4 regions of the Bittarella sp. HCP28S3_D9 genome follow, and region 1 is predicted to be linked to each of the others. Evidence: predicted binding sites of a transcription regulator. Region 1 holds the regulator's gene; each other region holds the start of a gene.
The links. Region 1 encodes LexA, which represses DNA repair genes until DNA is damaged. Its sites were predicted from a motif close to CNAACANNTGTTNG; they were not measured.
Positions count from the first base shown of each region.

Region 2: the regulator LexA is predicted to act here: its motif matches at 2,449-2,462, upstream of ACTNAU_RS06980 (putative DNA modification/repair radical SAM protein).
Region 3: the regulator LexA is predicted to act here: its motif matches at 2,515-2,528, upstream of recA (recombinase RecA).
Region 4: the regulator LexA is predicted to act here: its motif matches at 2,717-2,730, upstream of uvrB (excinuclease ABC subunit UvrB).

Region 1 is NZ_JBQHTP010000027.1:3,357-8,379, reverse strand. Features, by position in the region: gene typA (translational GTPase TypA) at 1-1,297, opposite strand, end outside; gene lexA (transcriptional repressor LexA) at 2,450-3,028, opposite strand; gene ACTNAU_RS11975 (hypothetical protein) at 3,260-3,976, opposite strand; gene ACTNAU_RS11970 (hypothetical protein) at 4,024-4,194, opposite strand; gene ACTNAU_RS11965 (peptidylprolyl isomerase) at 4,371-5,023, shown strand, end outside.
Region 2 is NZ_JBQHTP010000010.1:39,579-44,601, reverse strand. Features, by position in the region: gene ACTNAU_RS06990 (DUF4387 domain-containing protein) at 1-205, shown strand, start outside; gene ACTNAU_RS06985 (alanine-tRNA synthetase second additional domain-containing protein) at 295-1,230, shown strand; gene ACTNAU_RS06980 (putative DNA modification/repair radical SAM protein) at 2,488-3,795, shown strand; gene ACTNAU_RS06975 (TIGR03915 family putative DNA repair protein) at 3,774-4,631, shown strand.
Region 3 is NZ_JBQHTP010000001.1:133,132-138,154, reverse strand. Features, by position in the region: gene ACTNAU_RS00660 (HAMP domain-containing sensor histidine kinase) at 1-296, shown strand, start outside; gene ACTNAU_RS00655 (DUF1385 domain-containing protein) at 271-1,419, shown strand; gene prmC (peptide chain release factor N(5)-glutamine methyltransferase) at 1,413-2,267, shown strand; gene recA (recombinase RecA) at 2,541-3,686, shown strand; gene ACTNAU_RS00640 (regulatory protein RecX) at 3,690-4,334, shown strand; gene rimO (30S ribosomal protein S12 methylthiotransferase RimO) at 4,324-5,023, shown strand, end outside.
Region 4 is NZ_JBQHTP010000012.1:45,960-50,982, reverse strand. Features, by position in the region: gene ACTNAU_RS07890 (ATP-binding protein) at 1-1,209, shown strand, start outside; gene ACTNAU_RS07885 (ABC transporter substrate-binding protein) at 1,228-2,538, shown strand; gene uvrB (excinuclease ABC subunit UvrB) at 2,931-4,904, shown strand; gene uvrA (excinuclease ABC subunit UvrA) at 4,922-5,023, shown strand, end outside.

The DNA of each region.
Region 1 (5,023 bases):
GCATCTCCACCAGCTGGCCCTTGCGGGTGCCCATCTTCTCCATCACGCTGCCCACGCACTCCTCCGGCACGTCGATGGTCACCCGCTCCACGGGCTCCATCCGCTTGCCGTTCTCCTCGTGGAAGAGGACGCGGGGGGTGCTGACCTGCAGCTCATACCCCTCCCGGCGCATGGTCTCAATGAGGATGGAGAGGTGCATCTCGCCCCGCCCGGCCACATTGAAGCTCTCGGTGGTGTCGGTCTCGCTCACCCGCAGGGAGACGTCCTTGAGCAGCTCTTTGAAGAGCCGGTCGCGCAGCTGGCGGGAGGTGACGTATTTCCCCTCTCTCCCGGCAAAGGGGCTGTCGTTGACCGAGAAGGTCATCTCGATGGTGGGCTCGGAAATCTTGACAAAGGGCAGCGGCTCCGGCGCGTCGGGGGCGCAGATGGTGTCGCCGATGGTGATGTTCTCCACCCCGGAGACACAGACGATGTCGCCGAACTGGGCGCTGTCCACCGCGTCGCGGGTCAGGCCGTCGATCTGGTAGAGGTTGACCACCTTGCCCCGGCGGGGGGTCTGGTCGCCGTGGTAGTTGGTGACCACCACCTCCTGCCCCTGTTTGATGGTGCCCTGCTTGATGCGGCCGATGGCGATGCGGCCCACGTACTCGTTGTAGTCGATGGAGCTGACCAGCATCTGCAGCGGCAGCTCGGGGTCGCCCTTGGGGGCGGGCACCTTTTCAATGATCTCGTTGAAGAGGGGGATCAGGTTGTCCCCCAGATCGCTGTAATCCAGGGAAGCGGTCCCCTCCCGGCCAGAGCAGTAGACAAAGGTGCTCTGCAGCTGCTCCTCGCTGGCGTCCAGGTCCAAAAGCAGTTCCAGCACCTCGTCCTCGATCTCCTCGGGGCGGGCGTCGGGGCGGTCGACCTTGTTGACCACCACGATGATGGTGTGGCCCAGGGCCAGCGCCCGCTCCAGAACGAACCGGGTCTGGGGCATAGGGCCCTCGAAGGCGTCTACCAGCAGCAGCACGCCGTCCACCATCTGCAAGACCCGCTCTACCTCGCCGCCAAAGTCGGCGTGGCCCGGGGTGTCGATGATGTTGATCTTGACCCCGTTGTAAAAGAGCGAGGTGTTTTTGGAGAGAATGGTGATGCCGCGCTCCCGCTCCAGGGCGCCGGAATCCATCACCCGGTCGCGCACCACCTGGTTTTCGCGGAAGATGCCGCCCTGTTTGAGCATCTCGTCTACCAGGGTGGTCTTGCCGTGGTCGACGTGGGCAATAATGGCAATATTTCTCAAATCGTTTCTAGTCAAACTGTGTTCCTCCCCAAGAATGGCTGGCTGTCAAACGGTTTTGGCTCGCTGCCCGCGGCAGGAAAAGCAGCCGGCGGAAGTGTGATCTCCCCTCGTCCGGCTGTACAAGCCCTTTAACTGTCTTATTATACACCGCCACGCCTAAAAAAGCAAAAATATCTCACAAAAAATAGTCAAAAAATTCATCGCAAGCGCCAAATCTGGCCTCTCTTTTCTCCTTTTACCCACTTATCAGCTGCACGCCTTTTCACAGGCGGACACGGGCCTCAAAAGTGCAGGGAGAAGTGCTGCTTTCCCCTTATTTCAGCCAGGGGCCATACTGCCCCCCCGGCAGCCGGTGAGGGGAGAGGGTCGACACCTTTCCCCCGCGATTGCCCGCTGCCAGAACCCGCTGGGAAAAGGGCTCTTTCCCCACCGCCGGCATGGGGCGGACAGGAGGGGCACGGGGGAAAAGGCCGGCCTCTCCCCGCAGTGAAGCGCGAAGAGGCAGCGCGGACAGCGCGCAGGGACAAAATCTCCAAAAAAGAAAGCACAGCTTCCGAAATGTAGAGGCCAGCGCGGCTTTCTCCCATCTCAGTCCGAGTTTGCCCTCTTTCAACGGCCAGCGAGAGCGATAGGGGGAAAAGCTTCCCTTCTCTCTCGATTGTCTGCAGCCAGGGTCCAACATGGGAAAAGGCCTTTCCTCTCTGCTGGCACAGTACGGCTGTAGGGGAAACGCGATCCTCTCCCCGCAGCGAAGCGCGGGGAGGCGGCATCGACGCCGCGCAGGGGCAAAGGACAAAGCCTGCGGAAAGAGAAGTGCAACATCCCCCCAAGATACCGAGGGCGGCGTGCCTTTCCCCATCTCAGCACGGGCCCGCTCTCTCCCGACAGCTGCCAGAGATGGTGGGACATATATTTCCTTCACCCCGTGCTTGCCTGCGGTCAGCGCTCACCGGGGAAAAAGTCCCTCCCTTTCCCCGTCACCGGTACAGGACAGGGCAACACTGAGGGGGAGAGCAAAGAGCACTCTTTCTCCCCGCAGCAAAGCGCAAGAAGACGGCGCTGTCCGGCGCGCAGGCAAAGCCCGTAACAAAAGGGCAGACAACGCACTAAAAATGCAGAGGCCACCCCAGCAACAAACTGGGGCAGCCTCTCCTCTGTCAACTTTCTTCAGTAATTGCGGATGAGCCGCACCACCCGGCCCAGGATGGCCACAGTGTCGGGGTAGATGGGGGCCAGGCGGTCATTTTCGGGCTGCAGGCGGACGCGGCCGTCCGGCTCCCGATAAAAGCGCTTGACGGTGGCCTCGTCTTCGATCAAGGCCACCACGATCTCCCCGTCGCGGGCTTCAGGGGTCTGCTGCACCAGAATGATGTCCCCCTCGAAGATGCCAGCGCCAATCATGCTGTCTCCCTTGACCCGCAGGGCAAAGAGCCCTTCGCCCCGCAGGTCGCTGACGATATAGTCCTCTATATCCTGCTGAGCCAGGATGGGGGTGCCAGCCGCTACTGTGCCCAGCAGAGGGATGGCGGCGGTGTGCCGCCCAGTGATGCGGATGCCCCGGTTTGAGCCGTGAACCACCTCGATCTCGCCGTCCTCCTCGAGCATCTTCAGGTATTTGTGGGCGGTGCAGGTCGATTTGAAGCCCATGGCCGCACAGATTTCCCGCACCGAGGGGGGGATGCCCTCCCCCACCTGGCGGTACAAAAATTCCAGCAGCTCCCGCTTTTTTCGCTCCACCTTTTCCACGGCTCTCACCTCTCTCTAAAATTCAAATGATCACTCAGGTTTTTTCACCTTTTATTAACATATCATTCACAACAAATTGGGCTTCAGGGCTATAATAAAAACAAGCCTAAAGACAATGCCGCAAATGTTTTTAGGACTGCACTATCCTCCTCAAAAGCACCCCTCAGGCTTTTGAATGCCGCCGCCCGCAAGGTTGGCGGCATTTTTTCGCTTCCCGCCCGGCAGCCGCCGCTATTTGAGGTAGATGGTGTGCCTGCGCTTTCTCTTTTTAAAGAGGACGCGCAGGGCGATCGCCCCGCCGGCCGCCACCGCCAGAATGCCGATGAGAACGGCCGGAGACTGCCAGTTGGCAAACCAGTCGTCCCCCTTAGGCTCGGTGGGCAGGCGGTTGGGGGTGCCCGGTATCTGCGGGTTTTGGATCCCCCCGGCCGCCCGGTCGTAGATGAGGTAGTCCTGCCCCTTGTAGGTCAGGGCGACCCGCCCGTCGTCCCCCTCAAAGGCAAACTCGCAAAAAACCCCGCGGGAGTTGACAAAGAAGGTCACCGCCGCCGTCTCGGCGTTCTCCTCCCCTGCGAGGGTGGAGGCCTGGACCGGCAGGGCGGTGCTGTCCAGCCGGTAGGCGCCGTTGTCCAGGACAAAGCCGCCCCACATCTTCTTTTTTAAAGAGAGGATGGCCGCGTCCCCCGGCTGCAGGTCCCGCAGGGCCTCTCCCCTCTCCACCTTGATTTCGCGGCGGACCTCACTGGAGGGCAGGGGGCTGCTCCCGCCGCCGATGGAGGAGGAGCTCTTGAGGATCTCGCTGATGGAAAAGGTGATGCTCCCCTCCCCCACCGAGGTGACCGTTCCCACTGCCAACAGGTCCTGCCCGTTGTGGGTGAAGCGGTAGAGGGCGTCGGCTGCCTGCGCGGGCAGGGCCAAAGCCAAAGAGCCCAACAGCGCAAGCAGCACTGGAACGAGAGCAAAACGCCGCGAGCGGCTGGTCGATTTGTAATGCGTCATGAAAAGTCCTTTCCCCCGGCCAGAGAGCCGGTGGTCTTGGTGCAATATTTACAAATAGTATACCAAAAACTTTGTTCTCTTGCAATTGCCCTTTGGGTGTGGAAAACTTTCGCAATTCTCGCAGCGACAATTCCCATGGCACTGGTGTTTTCAACATCGAATTCCACAGCCGTGGAAAACTCACCCATCAGAATTCCACAGGATTGGATATTACTCGGGGTTTATCCGCTTTTTTTGCAGATTGGCGCTCATTTCGCAAAGGATTTTCGCACTTTTCACACAGTCTACACATTGGTTGGGTAAGCTAAAGGCGTACCCAACCACAGAGTAAAGGAGAAACCACATGCATCTTTCCCAGCGTTTTCAGCGCGTCGCCGCCGTCGGCGCCGCCTCTCTACTGACCCTCGCCGCCCTGACCGGCTGCGGGGCCAAAAACTCCCCTCTCGTGGTGGACGGCAAGGGCGTCTCCATGCCGGTGGTCATGACCATCGACGGGGACAAGGTCTCGATGGACGAGTACCGCTACTACTTCCTCAACATGAAATACGGCTATGACAACGGCGACGACACCGCCTGGGAAGGGCAGGACGAGGTCAGGGCCCAGCTCTCTGACTACGTGCTCAAGGCGCTGCAGTCCAACCGCGCCATCCGCGCCCTGGCGGACGAGTACGGCCTCTCCCTCAGCGATGAGGAGAAGGCCAGCGCCGACAGCCAGCTGGCCTCTGTCAAAGAGAGCTACGACTCGGAAGAGGCCTTTCAGGAGGCGATGACATCCGCCTACCTCACCGAGGACCTCTACCTGCAGCTGATGCAGACCAGCTACCTGCAACAAAAGGTCGAAAACCACCTCTTTGGCGAGGGCGGCACCATGGAGGTCACCGACGAGGTGCTGGGCGAGTTCTTGCAGAAGCGATACGCCCACGTGAGCCATGTCCTGGTGACCAACGAGACCGAGAACGCCGAGGCCTTAAGCCAGGAGATCCTGGAGCGGGCCCG
Region 2 (5,023 bases), on a different contig from region 1:
TGAGAAGAAGATCATCAACGAGGACGTGGTCTGCCGTCTCTACCACATCCCCCCGGAGAAGATCATCAACATCATCGAGTTCCAGCCGGCCAAGGCCATCAAGATCACCATCCAGCGCCCCATCTGTTCGGGCGACCTGGGGGAGACCGACGTCTACGGCGCCCAGCAGCACGCCCCGCTGCTGGACTTGGAGTTTGACTGGTAGAAAAATAAGAGAGGGCCCGCAGCGGCGGGCTATGGCGGCAGGCGCTTCGCGTGAGGGGCGCCTGCCGTCTTGCAGAGGAGGAGCGCCCCATGCCCTATTCCGATCGAATGCAGAAAAACCACCTGTACAGCGTCTTCTTCGCCCCCCGCGGCAACGTGCGGATGGCCGATTTGGGGATGCAGATCGCCCAGCAGTACCTCAGCCCCTTTGACCTGCTCATCGGCATTGTGGGGGAGGGGGGCTCGGGCAAGAGCATGCTGGTCAAGGGGATGTTCCCCGGGCTGGAACTCACCAACGACGACGAGGGGGTCAACGTCCGCCCCCTCCCCATCCTGGATGTGGACGAGGACGACTCGGGCTTTTACAGCCCCCACACCTATCACCTGGATATCCGCTTCGAGTCGGCCTTTACCCAGATGCACGTGTTGGCCGAGGCCATTTTAAAGGCCATCGAGAAGAAAAAGCGGGTCATTGTGGAGCACTTTGACCTCATCTACCCCTTTTTGGGGGGGCGCAACGCCCACCTGCTCATCGGGGTGGGGGGAGAGGTCATCATCACCCGGCCCAACCTCTTCGGCCCCGAGCCGGAGGATTTGACCAAAATCGTCTTTGGCTCCATCCGCTTTCGCAAGATGGCCCACACCGCGGAGGACCTCTGCGAACACCTGATTTTGCGCAAGTACAAGGGCAAATACACCCACGGCGACGTCAAGCACGGCTTTGTGCTCAGCTTTGCCGAAAAGCCGGACATCGACTTAAAGCGGCTGGAGACCGAGGTCAACGAGCTGATTGCCAAAGACATCCCCATCTCCTACTGCGACGAGGAGCACATCCTCATCGGCGACGAGCTGCACCACTGCACCGGGCCGCGGATGCACGTGCGCACCACCGGCGAGATCGAGGAGTTCGCCCTGCTGCAGGACCTGCCGGTGGAGCCCATGACCGGGCGGTACCTGCTGGTGGGCCTGGTGGGCAGCGACTGGGAGAAGGCCGGCGGCAAGGACTTCAACAAAATCGTCTTTTGACGCCTGGGCCGAGTATTTCCCAGGGGCTGCCCTCCCTGCGGGGAGACGGGCCCACAAAGGGGCCAGCGCGCCGCCTGCAAGATCGCTGCGGGCGGCGCGCCTCTGTGCGGCTGGATTGCTGCGGGCGGATGCGGGACCAATTTTCCGGTTCTCTGCCGCGGCGCGTGGCCCTCTGGAGGGCCGGCGGCGCCCTCGTGCAGGGATGGCTGACGCTATGTGTGGGCCCCTGTCTGTGAGGGGAAGCCGGTAAGAGAGAGTGGGTCGCGTTCCTGTGGAAGGAACTCTTAGCGGCTGCGATTTGACTGTAAATCGGGGGCAACTCAAGTGACAAGGCGTCTGCCTTGTCACTTGCCTTTTTTAGAAAAAAACATCTGGTCATGTGGGGTGCTCCCAAAGAACTTGGGCGGCGCAAAAGGACTGAAGGCTCCTTGTACTGCGGAAAGGCGACTTGCGGGGAAAACAGAGCAGAGAGGGAAAATGCGAGAGGTTTGCAAGGGAAAAGAGAGAACAGTTGTGGAGGCAGCGGTGCTCTCCGGCCAGAGCCATATGCTTGCAGGGATTTGACCTGAAATGAGCGGTTCCAGTTTTTTGGGATTTTTTCAATGGGAAAAGGTGGTCGAATTGTTTTTGAGCGGTGCGCGAGTTTGAAGTGCAAGTTGCAAATATGGAAATCGGCAGTTTGAGCGTCAGGGGGTACTGCGCCGGCACTGCAGGTGGGAATGCAAAGGAGATAGGGGGGTATCCAGCATCAATTCAGGGAAGACCAACTGGCAGACCGAATGACACACAAAGAACCCATGCACCGGTTTGCGGGCTGCAGAGTAGCGGTCTTTTGCCGGTGGCAAACCGCATCAGCGCCTCCGGTTGTAGCTTGAGAATAGGGGGCTTTGCTCGCATTTGTAGGACCACCAGCTGCGCCGATGGAGGCCTACTCGCGTTTGTGAAAAATGAAAAGGGGGAATTTTTCTCCTGGCGCCTGCGCAGGTGAGGCGCTGGGAGGGAGTGCCGGAGGAGAGAGGGACTGCCCCCTGTTTTGTCAGTCTCGCGCAGTTCAAAAGGAGAGGACTCACCCTCTTGCGCCCCTGTCTGGTTGCGATTTTTTGCGGGAAGAGGGCGAGAGGCTGTCCCTTCCAAAAGAAGGAGGGGCAGGAAGAAGGTGGCAGGGCCGTTTTGGCGCGGAGCGGTTGACTTTTGAGGGGAGGAAGGGTAAAATAAAAAAGAACAAATGTTTATTTTAGAGCGAGGGGGACACAGGAAATGGAGCTGCTGGAAAAGTTGGAGATCCTCTCCGACGCGGCCAAGTACGACGTGGCCTGCACCTCCAGTGGGGTGGACCGGGCCGGCAGGAAGGGGCAGTTGGGGAGCGCGGCGGCCGCGGGCATCTGCCACAGCTTTACCGCCGACGGACGCTGTGTCTCCCTTTTAAAGGTGTTGATGACCAACATCTGCGCCTACGACTGCAAGTACTGCGTCAACCGCTGCTCCAACGCCACCCCCCGCGCGGCCTTTTCCCCCCGGGAGCTGGCCGACCTGACCATTCAGTTTTACCGCCGCAACTACATCGAGGGGCTGTTTTTGAGTTCCGGCATCCTCAAAAACCCCGACTACACCTGTGAGCGGATGATCGAGACCCTGCAGATCTTGCGGGAGGAGTACGGCTTTCGCGGCTACATCCACGCCAAGGCCATCCCCGGGGCGGACGACCGGCTCATCGCCCAGCTGGGGATGCTGGCGGACCGGATGAGCGTCAACATCGAGCTGCCCAGCCAGCAGAGCCTGCGGCGGCTGGCGCCGGACAAGTCGAAGGCGGACATCTTTCGCCCCATGGGTCTGATTTCCAGCGGGATCGCCCAGAACCAGACCGACCTGGTGCGCTACCGGGGCGCGCCCAAATTTGCCCCCGCCGGGCAGAGCACCCAGATGATCATCGGCGCCACCCCGGACACCGACCTGCAGATCTTGCGGCTGACCCAGGGCCTCTACCGCAAATACGGCCTCAAACGGGTCTTCTTTTCGGCCTACACCCCGGTGCAGAGCGACGCCCTCCTGCCCGCCCTGACCACTAAGCCGCCCCTGCTGCGGGAACACCGCCTCTACCAGGCCGATTGGCTGCTGCGCTTTTACGGCTTCGACGCGGGGGAACTGCTGGACGAGCGGGCCCCCAACTTTAACCCCTACCTGGACCCCAAGTGCAACTGGGCGATCCACCACATGGAGCACTTCCCCGTCGAGGTCAACCGCGCCCCCTACGAGATGTTGCTGCGGGTGCCGGGCATCGGCGTCAAGAGCGCCCAGCGGATCGCCAAGGCCCGGCGGCTGGGCCCCCTGCACTTTGACGGGCTCAAAAAAATCGGGGTGGTGCTCAAGCGGGCCCAGTACTTTATCACCTGTTCGGGGAAGACGGCGGTGGGGCTGAAAATCAGTCCGGAGGCCGCCTTTCGCGCCCTGGTGTCCGAGCGCAGCGCCGCCATGCTCCCCCAAAACCGGCCGGAACAGCTCTCCCTATTCGACGAGCTGCCGGTGACCCGAGAGGATGTGGTCTCTTGTTTGACCGGCCAGATTTGATTTACCTGCACGACGGCAGCTTTGCCGGTTTTCTCTGCTGCGTCTTTGAGAGCTTTGTCAGGAGGGAGGCGCCCCTGGACATCGTCTGCCGGGAGGACTGCCAGACCGGGCTCTACGCCGTGCGGGAGATCGAGAGCGACAGGGCGCGGGCGGGCCGGGTCTTTCGCTCCATCGGCGAGCGGATGGGGGAGGAGGCCCGCCAGCTGGTGCAGAGGGCCTTTCTGTTCGGGGAGGAGGGGCGGGATCTCTGGCTCTACCGCTTCCTCTGCCGGGGCTACCGCTATGGGCCCACTGTCTGCGACATGTTGGGGGACGAGGCGGTGAGCCGGGTGCAGAAGATGGCCCTCTCGGTGTCGAACGAGGCGCATCTGCTGCTGGGGTTTGTCCGCTTTGCCGAGTACGACGGGGCCCTCCTCTCCCAAATCTCCCCCAAACACTTTGTGCTGCCGGCCCTGCGGGAGCATTTTTGCGACCGCTACCCGGAGGAGACCTTTATGATCCACGACAAGACCCACCAGATGGCCATGATCTACCGCCCGCACCGGGCCAAAATCATCTCGGTCAAGGCGTTGGAACTCCCCCCCGACACCCCACAGGAGCAGCTCTACCGCCAGTTGTGGCGGGGGTACCACCAGTCCGCCACCATTGCCGCCCGGGTCAACCCCCGCTGCCAGCGGGGAAACATGCCCAAGCGCTTTTGGGGGGAGATGTGCGAGATGGCGGACAGGTCTGCCCCTCCTTTAGAGGGGGCGAGAGCCGCCGGTCTGCAGGGGCCGGAGCGGGGAGACGCCTCCTCTCCACAAAGAAGTTCTCCCCATCGCCTGGCGGGGGAGTGACCTGTCCGACGGGGCGGATCATTCGGCTTGGAGCGTTCTCTCAAAGGGTGCCTCGCCAGTCGGTGGACGGCCATTTGAAAAAGAGGGCCCCTTTTTGCCGCGGTGTCCGTGAGGAAGAAACTCGATGAGATGGCCGGTGCCTGCAGATGAGAAAAACAGCGGGGAGGGGCGGTCTGCCCCTCCCTTTTTCGTGTCCGGCGGACGGCCTTCTGCGCGGAAAGATGTAGAGAAGTGCCGACAGATATCCCCGGGGAAGGAAGGGGAAGTGGTTTGACGGGGCAGGCAACCAGTCTTTGGCAGCCAATGAGGGGAACCGCTGTCCGAGGAGAAGAACAAGTTTGAAAGGCCCCACTTGCTTTTACCCTTGCCAAAGGGAAAAAGCCGTGGTAAAA
Region 3 (5,023 bases), on a different contig from region 1:
GCATCGCCGACACCGGCCTGGGCATCCCCCGCAGCGACCTGCCCCGCATCAAGGAGAAGTTCATCAAGGGCTCCAACAGCCGCCGGGGCACCGGCATCGGCCTGGCGGTGGCCGACGAGATCATCGCCCTGCACAAGGGCCTTCTGACCATCGACAGCACCGAGGGGGAGGGGACGACCGTCACCATCTCCATCCCGGTGATGGACAAAAAGGTGGATTCCACCACCATGCAGATCGCAAAAATAGATGAAGAGGAGATACGGCGTTATCGTGAACAGCAACAACGGGACAAATAGCGGGCCCCGCCGCACCAAGATCGGCGGGCAGGCCCTGATGGAAGGGATCATGATGCGGGGGCTGGACTGTTACAGCGTGGCGGTCCGCCGCCCCGACGGGGGGATCGAACTGGAGGTCAAACCCGACAAGCACCTGGCGCGGTGGTACAGCCGGGTGCCCTTTGTGCGGGGCATCTTCAACTTTGTCTCCACCCTGGTGCTGGGCTACACCTGCCTGATGCGCTCGGCCGAGATCTCCGGCGCCCTGGACGAGGAGGAGCCCCCCAAGGCCCCCGCTCCGGCGAACGAGGGGAGCGGTGAAGGGGAGAGCGCCCCGCCGACCGGCGCGGGCGAAGAAGCGCCCCCGACATCCCCCGCCCCGGTGGGCGAGGGGACCGGCAGCGGGTTGGAGACGCCCTCCTCCCCGGCCGCCGTCCCCAACGGAGAGGGCGAGAGCGCGGGCGGGGAGCGGTCCGCGCCCCTACATACCGCCGCCCCGGCGGCGGAGGAGAAAGAGGAGAAGGGCCTGGGGGCCGGCTTCTCGGTGGCGGTCAGCGTGCTGGCGGTCTTTTTGGCCCTGGCCCTCTTCATGGTGCTGCCCACCGCCATTGTGGGGGGACTGGGCAAGCTGGTGGAGCTGGGCCGCTGGCGCACCCCGCTGGAGGGGCTGGTCAAGCTCTGCATCTTCCTGGGGTACATGGCCCTGGTCTCGCGGATGAAGGAGATCCGGCGGATGTTCGAGTACCACGGGGCCGAGCACAAGACCATCGCCTGCTACGAGCACGGCGAGGCCCTGACGGTGGCAAACGTCCGCCGCCACCGCCGCTTCCACCCCCGCTGCGGCACCAGCTTCCTGCTGATCGTCATCCTGGTGAGCATCCTGGTCTCCTCCTTTGTCTCCTGGCAGAGCCTCTGGCTGCGCATGGCGCTGAAGGTCCTCCTCCTGCCGCTGGTGATGGGCATCTCCTACGAGATCATCAAGTACGCCGGCGGGCACGACAACCTCCTCACCAAGGTCCTCTCGGCCCCCGGCCTCTGGCTGCAGCGCCTCACCGTCAAGGAGCCGGACGACTCGATGATCGAGGTGGCGGTGGCCGCCATGGAGGCCGTTATCCCCCAAAACGGGGAGGACGACCGGTGGTAGAGCCCCGCACGGTCCGCGCCCTCTGGCGGGAGGGGGAGGTCCTGCTGCAGGAGCGGGGGGTGGAGTCCCCCAAGTTCGACGCGGCCGAGCTCCTCTGCCACGGGGCGGGCTTTCCCCGGGGCGAGCTGCCCCTGCACCTGCGTGACGAGCTGCCCGCAGCCGCGGCCCGGCGGGTGCGGGCCCTCTTTGCCCGCCGCGCCCAGAGGGAGCCGCTGCAGTACCTGCTGGGCTGCTGGGCGTTTTACGGCCACCCCTTCCGGGTGGGGGAGGGGGTGCTCATCCCCCGGCCGGACACCGAGTGCCTGGTGGAGGCGGTGCTGGCGCGGGCCCCCCAGGGCCCCTGCACCATCGCCGACCTCTGCAGCGGCAGCGGCTGCATCGCCGTCGCCCTGGGGGCCGCCCTCCCCCAGAGCCGGGTGCTGGCGGTGGAGAAGAGCGGGCGCGCCTTCGGCTATCTGCAGGCCAACATCCGCCTGAACGGGGCCGCGAACGTCTGGCCGGTGCGGGGGGATGTGCTGCGCTACCAGGGGGTCTGCCCGCCGCTGGACGTGCTGGTGGCCAACCCCCCCTACATCCGCCCGGAGGAGATGGAGACCCTCTCCCCCGAGGTGCTCGCCGAGCCGCGGGAGGCGCTGGAGGCCCCCGAGCGGGGGCTGGCCTTCTACCGCCACTTCGCCGCCGCCTACCGCCCGGTCCTCCGCCCGGGGGGGTTGCTGGCGGTGGAGATCGGCTGCGGCCAGGGGGCCGAGGTCTGCGCCCTCTTTCGCGGCCAGGGCTACGAGGGGGTGGCCTGCCTGCAGGACCTGGGCGGCCTGGACCGGGTGGTGCTGGGCCGGCGGCCAAAATAGAAGAAGCAGGGGGCTGCGGCGGGGCCGCAGCCCTCTTTTTTTGCCCTTTGGGGGGCGGGCGGCCCGGGGAGCCGGTTTTTTCTGCCAGGGGCGGCAAAGGCTGCTGAACGCTTGCGGCAGCGGGAGAAATGCAGTATAATAGCTCTGTAATGGCAGTCGCGGCCCGGGCGGCGCGGCCGTCTTTTTTGGAACTGCTGTCTGCGCCATGCCCGCCCCGGCGGGAATGGTTCTATTTTTATCAACAGAGTGAACGAACGTTTGGGAGGACGATCCATGGCGGAAAAGAACAAGGCCAAGGAGACGGCTCAGGAGAGCCGCCAGAAGGCGCTGGAAACAGCTCTGGCCAACATCGAAAAACAATTTGGCGCGGGCGCTGTCATGCGCCTGGGCCAGCACTCCACCCTGAACATCGAGGCCATCTCCACCGGCAGCCTGTCGCTGGATATGGCCATCGGCGTGGGCGGGGTGCCCCGGGGCCGGGTGGTCGAGATCTACGGCCCGGAGAGCTCGGGCAAGACCACCGTGGCCCTGCACATCGTCGCCTCCGCCCAGAAGGAGGGGGGCACCGCCGCCTTCATCGACGTGGAGCACGCCCTCGACCCGGTCTACGCCGCCGCCCTGGGGGTCGACATCGACGCCCTGCTGGTCAGCCAGCCGGACACCGGCGAACAGGCCCTGGAGATCTGCGAGGCGCTGGTGCGCTCCGGCGCCATCGACGTGGTGGTCATCGACTCGGTGGCGGCCATGGTCCCCAAGGCCGAGATCGAGGGGCTGATGGGCGACAGCCACGTGGGGCTGCAGGCCCGGCTGATGAGCCAGGCCCTGCGCAAGCTCACCGGCATCATCGGCAAGACCAAGTGCGTGGCGGTCTTTATCAACCAGCTGCGCGAGAAGATCGGCGTCATCTACGGCAACCCCGAGACCACCGCCGGCGGCCGGGCGCTGAAGTACTACGCCTCGGTGCGCATCGACGTGCGCAAGGCCGAGACCCTCAAGGTGGGGGGCGAGTTCGTGGGCAACCACACCAAGGCCAAGATCGTCAAGAACAAGGTGGCCCCCCCCTTCAAGATCGCCGAGTTCGACATCATGTACGGCACCGGCATCTCCAAGGAGAGCGAGATCCTCGACATCGGCGTCAACATGAACATCATCCAGAAATCCGGCGCCTGGTTCAGCTATAAGGGCGAGCGGCTGGGCCAGGGCCGCGACAACGTGAAGAAGTACTTTTTGGAGCACCCGGAGGTGGCCCAGGAGATCGAGGCGGCCATCCGCCAGAACGCGGCCGAGGCCGAGAAGTCGCTGATGCCCAAAAAGCCCGCCGCCCCGGCGGACGCCCCCGCCCCTGCCCCGGCCCCCAGCGCCGCCCCCGCCCAGCCCGCCCCCGCCGTGATGGACATCGACATCGAGGTGGAGGACTAGGCCATGTCCGAGTGCGGCGAGATCACCGGGCTGGAAAAGACCAAGCGGGGCCGGTACAGCGTCTTTGTGGACGGGGAATTCCTCTGGTCGCTGGACGGGGAGACCCTGCTCAAGAGCCGGGTGCGCCCGGGCGCGGTGCTGGAATACGCCTATTTGGAGGAGGTCAAGGCCCAGTCCGACGCCGTGGGCTGCCGGGAGAAGGCCCTGACCCTGCTGGGCCAGCGGGCCTATGCCCGGGGGGAACTGGTGGAGCGGCTCTGCCGCGACTGGCCCCGCCCCACCGCCCGCCAGGTGGTCGCCCAGCTGGAGGAGGCCGGCCTGGTCAGCGACGGCGACTACGCCTTTCGCCTGGCCGACGAGCTCTACCGCTATAAGCACCTCTCCCGCCGCTTCATCGAGCTGGAGCTGCAAAAGCGGGGGATCGCCCCCGCGCTCTGCCGGGAGGTGCTGGACGCCGGCGGCTTTGACGACGGCGCCAGCATCCGCGCCCTATTGGAACAGAAGTACGCCGCCCGCCTGGGCGACCGGGCGCAGCGGCAGAAGGTGCTGGCCGCCCTGGCCCGCCGCGGGTTTGGCTACGGCGACTGCCGGGCCGCCATGGAAGAACACGACACCGATTACGAGACAGGAGACCCTTATGTCGATTAATGTGGGAATGGTCTCGCTGGGCTGCCCCAAAAACCAGGTAGACGGCGAGATCCTCTTAAACCTCATCCAACAAGACCCCGAGTTCGCCCTGCAGGGCGACCCCGAACAGTGCGACGTGGTGCTCATCAACACCTGCGGCTTCATCGACGACGCCAAGCAGGAGTCCATCGACACCATCCTCGAGTTCTGCGCCCTCAAAGAGACCGGGCGGCTGCGGTGCGTCATCGTCACCGGCTGCCTGGCCCAGCGCTACAAGGAGGAGATCCTGCGGGAGATCCCCGAGGTGGACGGGGTGGTGGGCATCGGCTCCAACGCCGAGATCGTCTCCATCATCCGGCGGGCCCTGGGGGGCGAAAAGGCCCAGTCCTTCGGCAGCGAGTACGACCTGCCCCTGGGGGGCGGCCGCATCCTCACCACCCCGGCCCACTACGCCTACCTGAAGATCTCCGAGGGCTGCTCCAACCGCTGCACCTTCTGCGCCATCCCCTACATCCGGGGGGACTTTCGCTCCCGCCCCATCGAAGAGGTGGTGCAGGAGGCCGGCGAACTGGCCGATTTCGGGGTCAAGGAGCTGATCGTCATCGCCCAGGACACCACCCGCTACGGGGAGGACCTCTACGGCGAGCCCAGCCTGGCCCGGCTGCTGCGGGAGCTGGTCAAGCTGCCCTTCCGCTGGATCCGGCTGATGT
Region 4 (5,023 bases), on a different contig from region 1:
GAGGACCAGACCGCCGAGCGGGAGATCAGAAAGAACCTGGACGACGCCCTGGCGGCGGCGGAGACGGCCAGCCGGGCCAAGAGCGACTTTCTCTCCTCCATGAGTCACGACATCCGAACCCCCATGAACGCCATCATGGGGATGACCGAGCTGGCGCTGTTGCAGGGGGACTGCCCTCCGCGGGTGAGAGAACTGCTGCAGAAAATCAGCAGTTCCAGCCGCTATCTGCTGAGCCTGGTCAACGACATTCTGGACATGAGCAGGATCGAGAGCGGGAAACTGCACCTCAAGTTGCAGCCGCTGCGGGTCGAGGAGGAGATCCAGAAGGTCGCCAACATCATCCGCAGCCAGGCGGAGGAGCGCGATCAGACCTTCTCCGTCAAGGCCGACAAGCTGCGCTACAGCACCATCTACGGCGATGCGCTGCGGGTCAACCAGGTGCTGATCAACATTCTGGGCAACAGCGTCAAATTTACCCCCGACGGGGGAGCGATCTCCTGGGAGATCGCCGAGTTGGAGGACGAGCCGGGCTGGGTGAAAATCAAGCAGACGATCCGGGACAGCGGCATCGGCATGGCGGCGGAGTTCCTGCCCCACCTCTTCGACTCCTTTGAACAGGAGAACCGCGGGCAGGCCGGGCGGTCGGGCAGCGGTCTCGGCATGGCGATCGCCAAGAGGCTGGTCGACCTCATGGGCGGCTCCATCTCGGTGGACAGCGCGCCGGGCAGGGGGACCACCTTTGTTGTGGAGCTGCGCTTTCAAATCGCACAGGGCGAGGAGGGGCCCCAGACAGAGGGCGCGCCGCTCTCCCACAGCCGCGCTCTGCCCGCCGGCACCCGGGTGCTGCTGGTGGACGACAACAGCCTGAATCGGGAGATCGCCGTGGAGATGCTCTCTCTCTTCGGCCTGGCGGTGGAGACGGCTGTAAACGGGGCAGAGGCGGTGCAGAAGTTCACCGCCAGCGAGCCGGGGCACTACCGCGCCGTGCTCATGGACATTCAGATGCCGGTGATGGACGGCTATGACGCGACCCGCGAAATCAGGGCTCTCTCGCGGCCGGACGCAAAGGCCATCCCAATTGTCGCCATGACCGCCGACGCCTTTGCGGAAGACGTTCAGAAGGCCGCCGACGCGGGGATGGACGGGCATGTATCAAAGCCGGTTGACTTTGAACAGCTGTATGAGATCCTGCGAGAGCTCTTGCAGTAAAAAGGGGGAGGGGCACAGGTGAAACACCTAAAGAGAGGGATGGCGATCGCGCTCTGCGCGGCGGTGGCGGCCGGGGGACTTTGCGGCTGCGAGCCCAAGAGCGGGATGCGCCTGGACGAGGAGACAGAGCCCGTCGTGCTGTCGTTTTTCATGCCCATGGGCGCCCAGAAGAAGGAGGGCGCCAACATATTCTTGAAACTGATCGACCAGTACAACGCCTCCCACAGCGACGTGCAGGTCGAGGTGGAGGGGATCTCCATAAAGGACGGGTACAACGAGGTGTTGGAGCGCCGTCTGGCGTCCGGCCAGGGGGACGACCTCTTCACCGTCAACGCGGACAGCGTCAAGTCCTTTGCCGCCAACGGGTATCTGTGCGATCTGTCCGGGCTGCCGGCCTGCAGCCGCCTCTACCCCGCGGCGCGAGAGCAGGCGGAAATAGGCGGGTTGGTCTACACCATCCCCCTCACCATGGCGGCCTACGGGATGTATGTGAACACCGACCTGCTGGCAAAATACGGCCTTGAGCCCCCTGCGGACTACAGCTCCTGGATGCACTGCTGCCAGGTGCTCAAAGAGGGCGGGGTGACCCCCTTTGCCGTCAACCGCTGGTACGCCATGACCGTGCCGGTGATGGCGAGGGGCCTCTACAAGCTCTACCAGTCCGAGCATTACGGCGAGCTGGTGGAGGGCCTCAACGACGGGAGCGTCCCCATCGGCGACTACATGTTAGAGGGCTTTCAGATGTTCGAGGAGTTCCTGAATCAGGGCTATTACGGGGACGACCTGACCCGGGAAGGGGTGGACAGCGTTCCGGCCCGCACCACTGACCTGCAGGATTTTCAAAACCAGAAGGTCGCCTTTGCCTTTTTCAGCAGCGGGGTGGAGAAGTACTTTGTCGACGAGGGGGAGGGGATGCCCTATTTGGTGCAGGGGGTGCCCGCTCTCCCGGAGGGGACGGTCTGTCTGCCCTCCATTGCCGACCGCCTCTGTGTCAATGCCAACAGCGAACACCTGGAGGAGGCGCTGGAGGTGGCGGAGTATATAACAGACGCCACCGCCGCGGAGCTGTTGACAAACGGGGACGGCTCCCTGCCGTCGCGGGAGGGGCAGGAGGGGGTGCCGCTGGGCGCTGAGCACATGCAAAGACTGCTGCCCCTGGTCAACCGGGAGGGGCAGATCCCCATTGAGGACATGAACCTGCACTTCACCTATTGGGACACCACCCGTACCCTCTGCCTAGAGATGATCGACGGTCTTTCTGCCCAGGAGGCGGCGGAGAAGTACAACGCCATCCAGCTCGAACAGATTGGAAAGTACGGGGACGAGTAGGGGGGCCGGGGAGGGCTTGGACGATCCTGTCCAGCCTCTCTCCGGCTTTTTGCGTGGGAAAATAGGGGAAGGCTGCTTCCGAAGTCCCGCGCCCTCTTGCCCCCTGCTGTGCAGTGGTCGGCGCCCCTGCATTTCCCGCGGCGATTTGGCAAAAATAGATATAAATTTCAACTTCTTACAAACAAATGTTTTCCCTTGTGAACCTTTTAAAGAGGGGGCCGCTGTGCTATAATATAGACTCGAGTTCTTGTGTGTGCGCCTTTGCCCGCCCGGGGAAAAAAGGGGGGACAAGGGCGGTCACGCACGTCTTATATTGTCTGTTTTTTGAGATTTTTAGTGTTTGTCTGGTTTATCTCGTCCCCGCCCGGCGGGGGCGGCAGGGAGGTGCAGAAATGGGAAATACGAACGGGTCTTTCAAGCTGGTCTCCCCCTATCAGCCCACCGGCGATCAGCCCCAGGCCATCGCCCAGCTGGTGGAGGGGATCGAGCGGGGGGACAAGGAGCAGACCCTGCTGGGGGTCACCGGTTCGGGCAAGACCTTCACCATGGCCAACGTCATCGCCCAGGTCAACCGGCCCACCCTGGTGCTGGCCCACAACAAGACCCTGGCCGCCCAGCTCTGTTCGGAGTTTCGGGAGTTCTTCCCCGAAAACGCGGTGGAGTACTTCGTCTCCTACTACGACTACTACCAACCCGAGGCGTACGTGGCCTCCACCGACACCTACATCGAAAAGGACTCCTCCATCAACGAGGAGATCGAGAAGATGCGCCACTCGGCCACCGCCGCCCTCTCGGAGCGGCGGGACGTCATCCTGGTGGCCAGCGTCTCCTGTATCTACTCCCTGGGCGACCCCATCGACTACCGGACCATGGTCATCTCCCTGCGCCCGGGGATGGAGAGGAGCCGGGACGACGTGGTCAAGCAGTTGGTGGACCTGCAGTACGAGCGCAACGACGTCAACTTCACCCGCAACAAGTTCCGGGTGCGGGGGGACGTGGTGGAGGTCTACCCCGCCTACTCCACCGAGACGGCGGTGCGCATCGAGTTCTTTGGCGACGAGGTGGACCGCATCTCCGAAATCAACCCCTTGACGGGGGAGAGCAAGAATGTGCTGGGGCACATCGCCATCTACCCGGCCAGCCACTACATCGTCCCCAAGGAGAAGATGCAGCGGGCCATCACCGACATTCAGGACGAGCTGCGCGAGCGCATCCAGTACTTCAAGTCCCACGACAAGCTGCTGGAGGCCCAGCGCATCGAGCAGCGCACCATGTACGACATCGAGATGCTGCAGGAGATCGGCTTTTGCAAGGGGATCGAGAACTACTCCCGCACCCTCTCCGGCCGGGCGCCGGGCAGCACCCCCAACACCCTCATCGACTACTTTCCCGACGACTTCCTCCTCTTTGTGGACGAGTCCCACGTGACCCTGCCCCAGGTGCGGGGGATGTTCGCCGGCGACTACGCCCGCAAGAAAAACCTGGTGGACTACGGCTTCCGCCTCCCCTCGGCCTTTGACAACCGCCCCCTGAACTTCGACGAGTTCTACGGCAAGATCAACCAGGCGGTCTTTGTCTCGGCCACCCCCGGCGACTTTGAGCGGGAGAAGAGCACCCAGATCGTGGAGCAGGTGATCCGCCCCACCGGCCTCACCGACCCCGAGGTGATCGTCAAGCCCATCGAGGGGCAGATCGACGACCTCTACACCGAGATCCAAAAGCGCACCGCCCGCAAGGAGCGGGTGATGGTGACTACCCTCACCAAGAAGATGGCCGAGGACCTGACGGCCTACCTGGAGAACATGGGGGTGCGGGTGCGGTACATGCACCACGGCACCGAGACCATCGAGCGCATGGAGATCATCCGCGATCTGCGGCTGGGCGAGTTTGACGTGCTGGTGGGCATCAACCTGCTGCGGGAGGGGCTGGACATCCCCGAGGTCTCCCTGGTGGCCATCCTCGACGCCGACAAGGAGGGCTTCCTGCGCAGCGAGACCTCCCTGGTGCAGACCATCGGCCGCGCCGCCCGCAACGCCGGCGGCCAGGTCATCATGTACGCCGACGTGGTCACCCGCTCGATGGAGGCGGCCATCCGCGAGACCGAGCGCCGCCGCGCCATTCAGCAGGCCTACAACGAGGCCCACGGCATCGTCCCCAAGACCATCATCAAGGCGGTGCGGGACGTCATCGAAATCTCCAAGAAGGACACCGACGACGTCAAGAAGTACAAGCGCCTCAGCCGGGAGAAGAAGGTCGAGATGATCAACAAGCTGACCAAGGAGATGCGCCAGGCGGCCCAACTGCTGGAATTCGAGCAGGCGGCCTTCCTCCGCGACAAGATCGAGCAGCTCAAATCCTTAAAGTAAAGCGAGGAAATACGACAGTGGCAATGGACAAAATCGTCATCAAAGGGGCCCGGGAGCACAACCTGAAAAACATCGACATCGAGATCCCCCGGGACAAGCTGGTGGTCTTTACCGGCCTC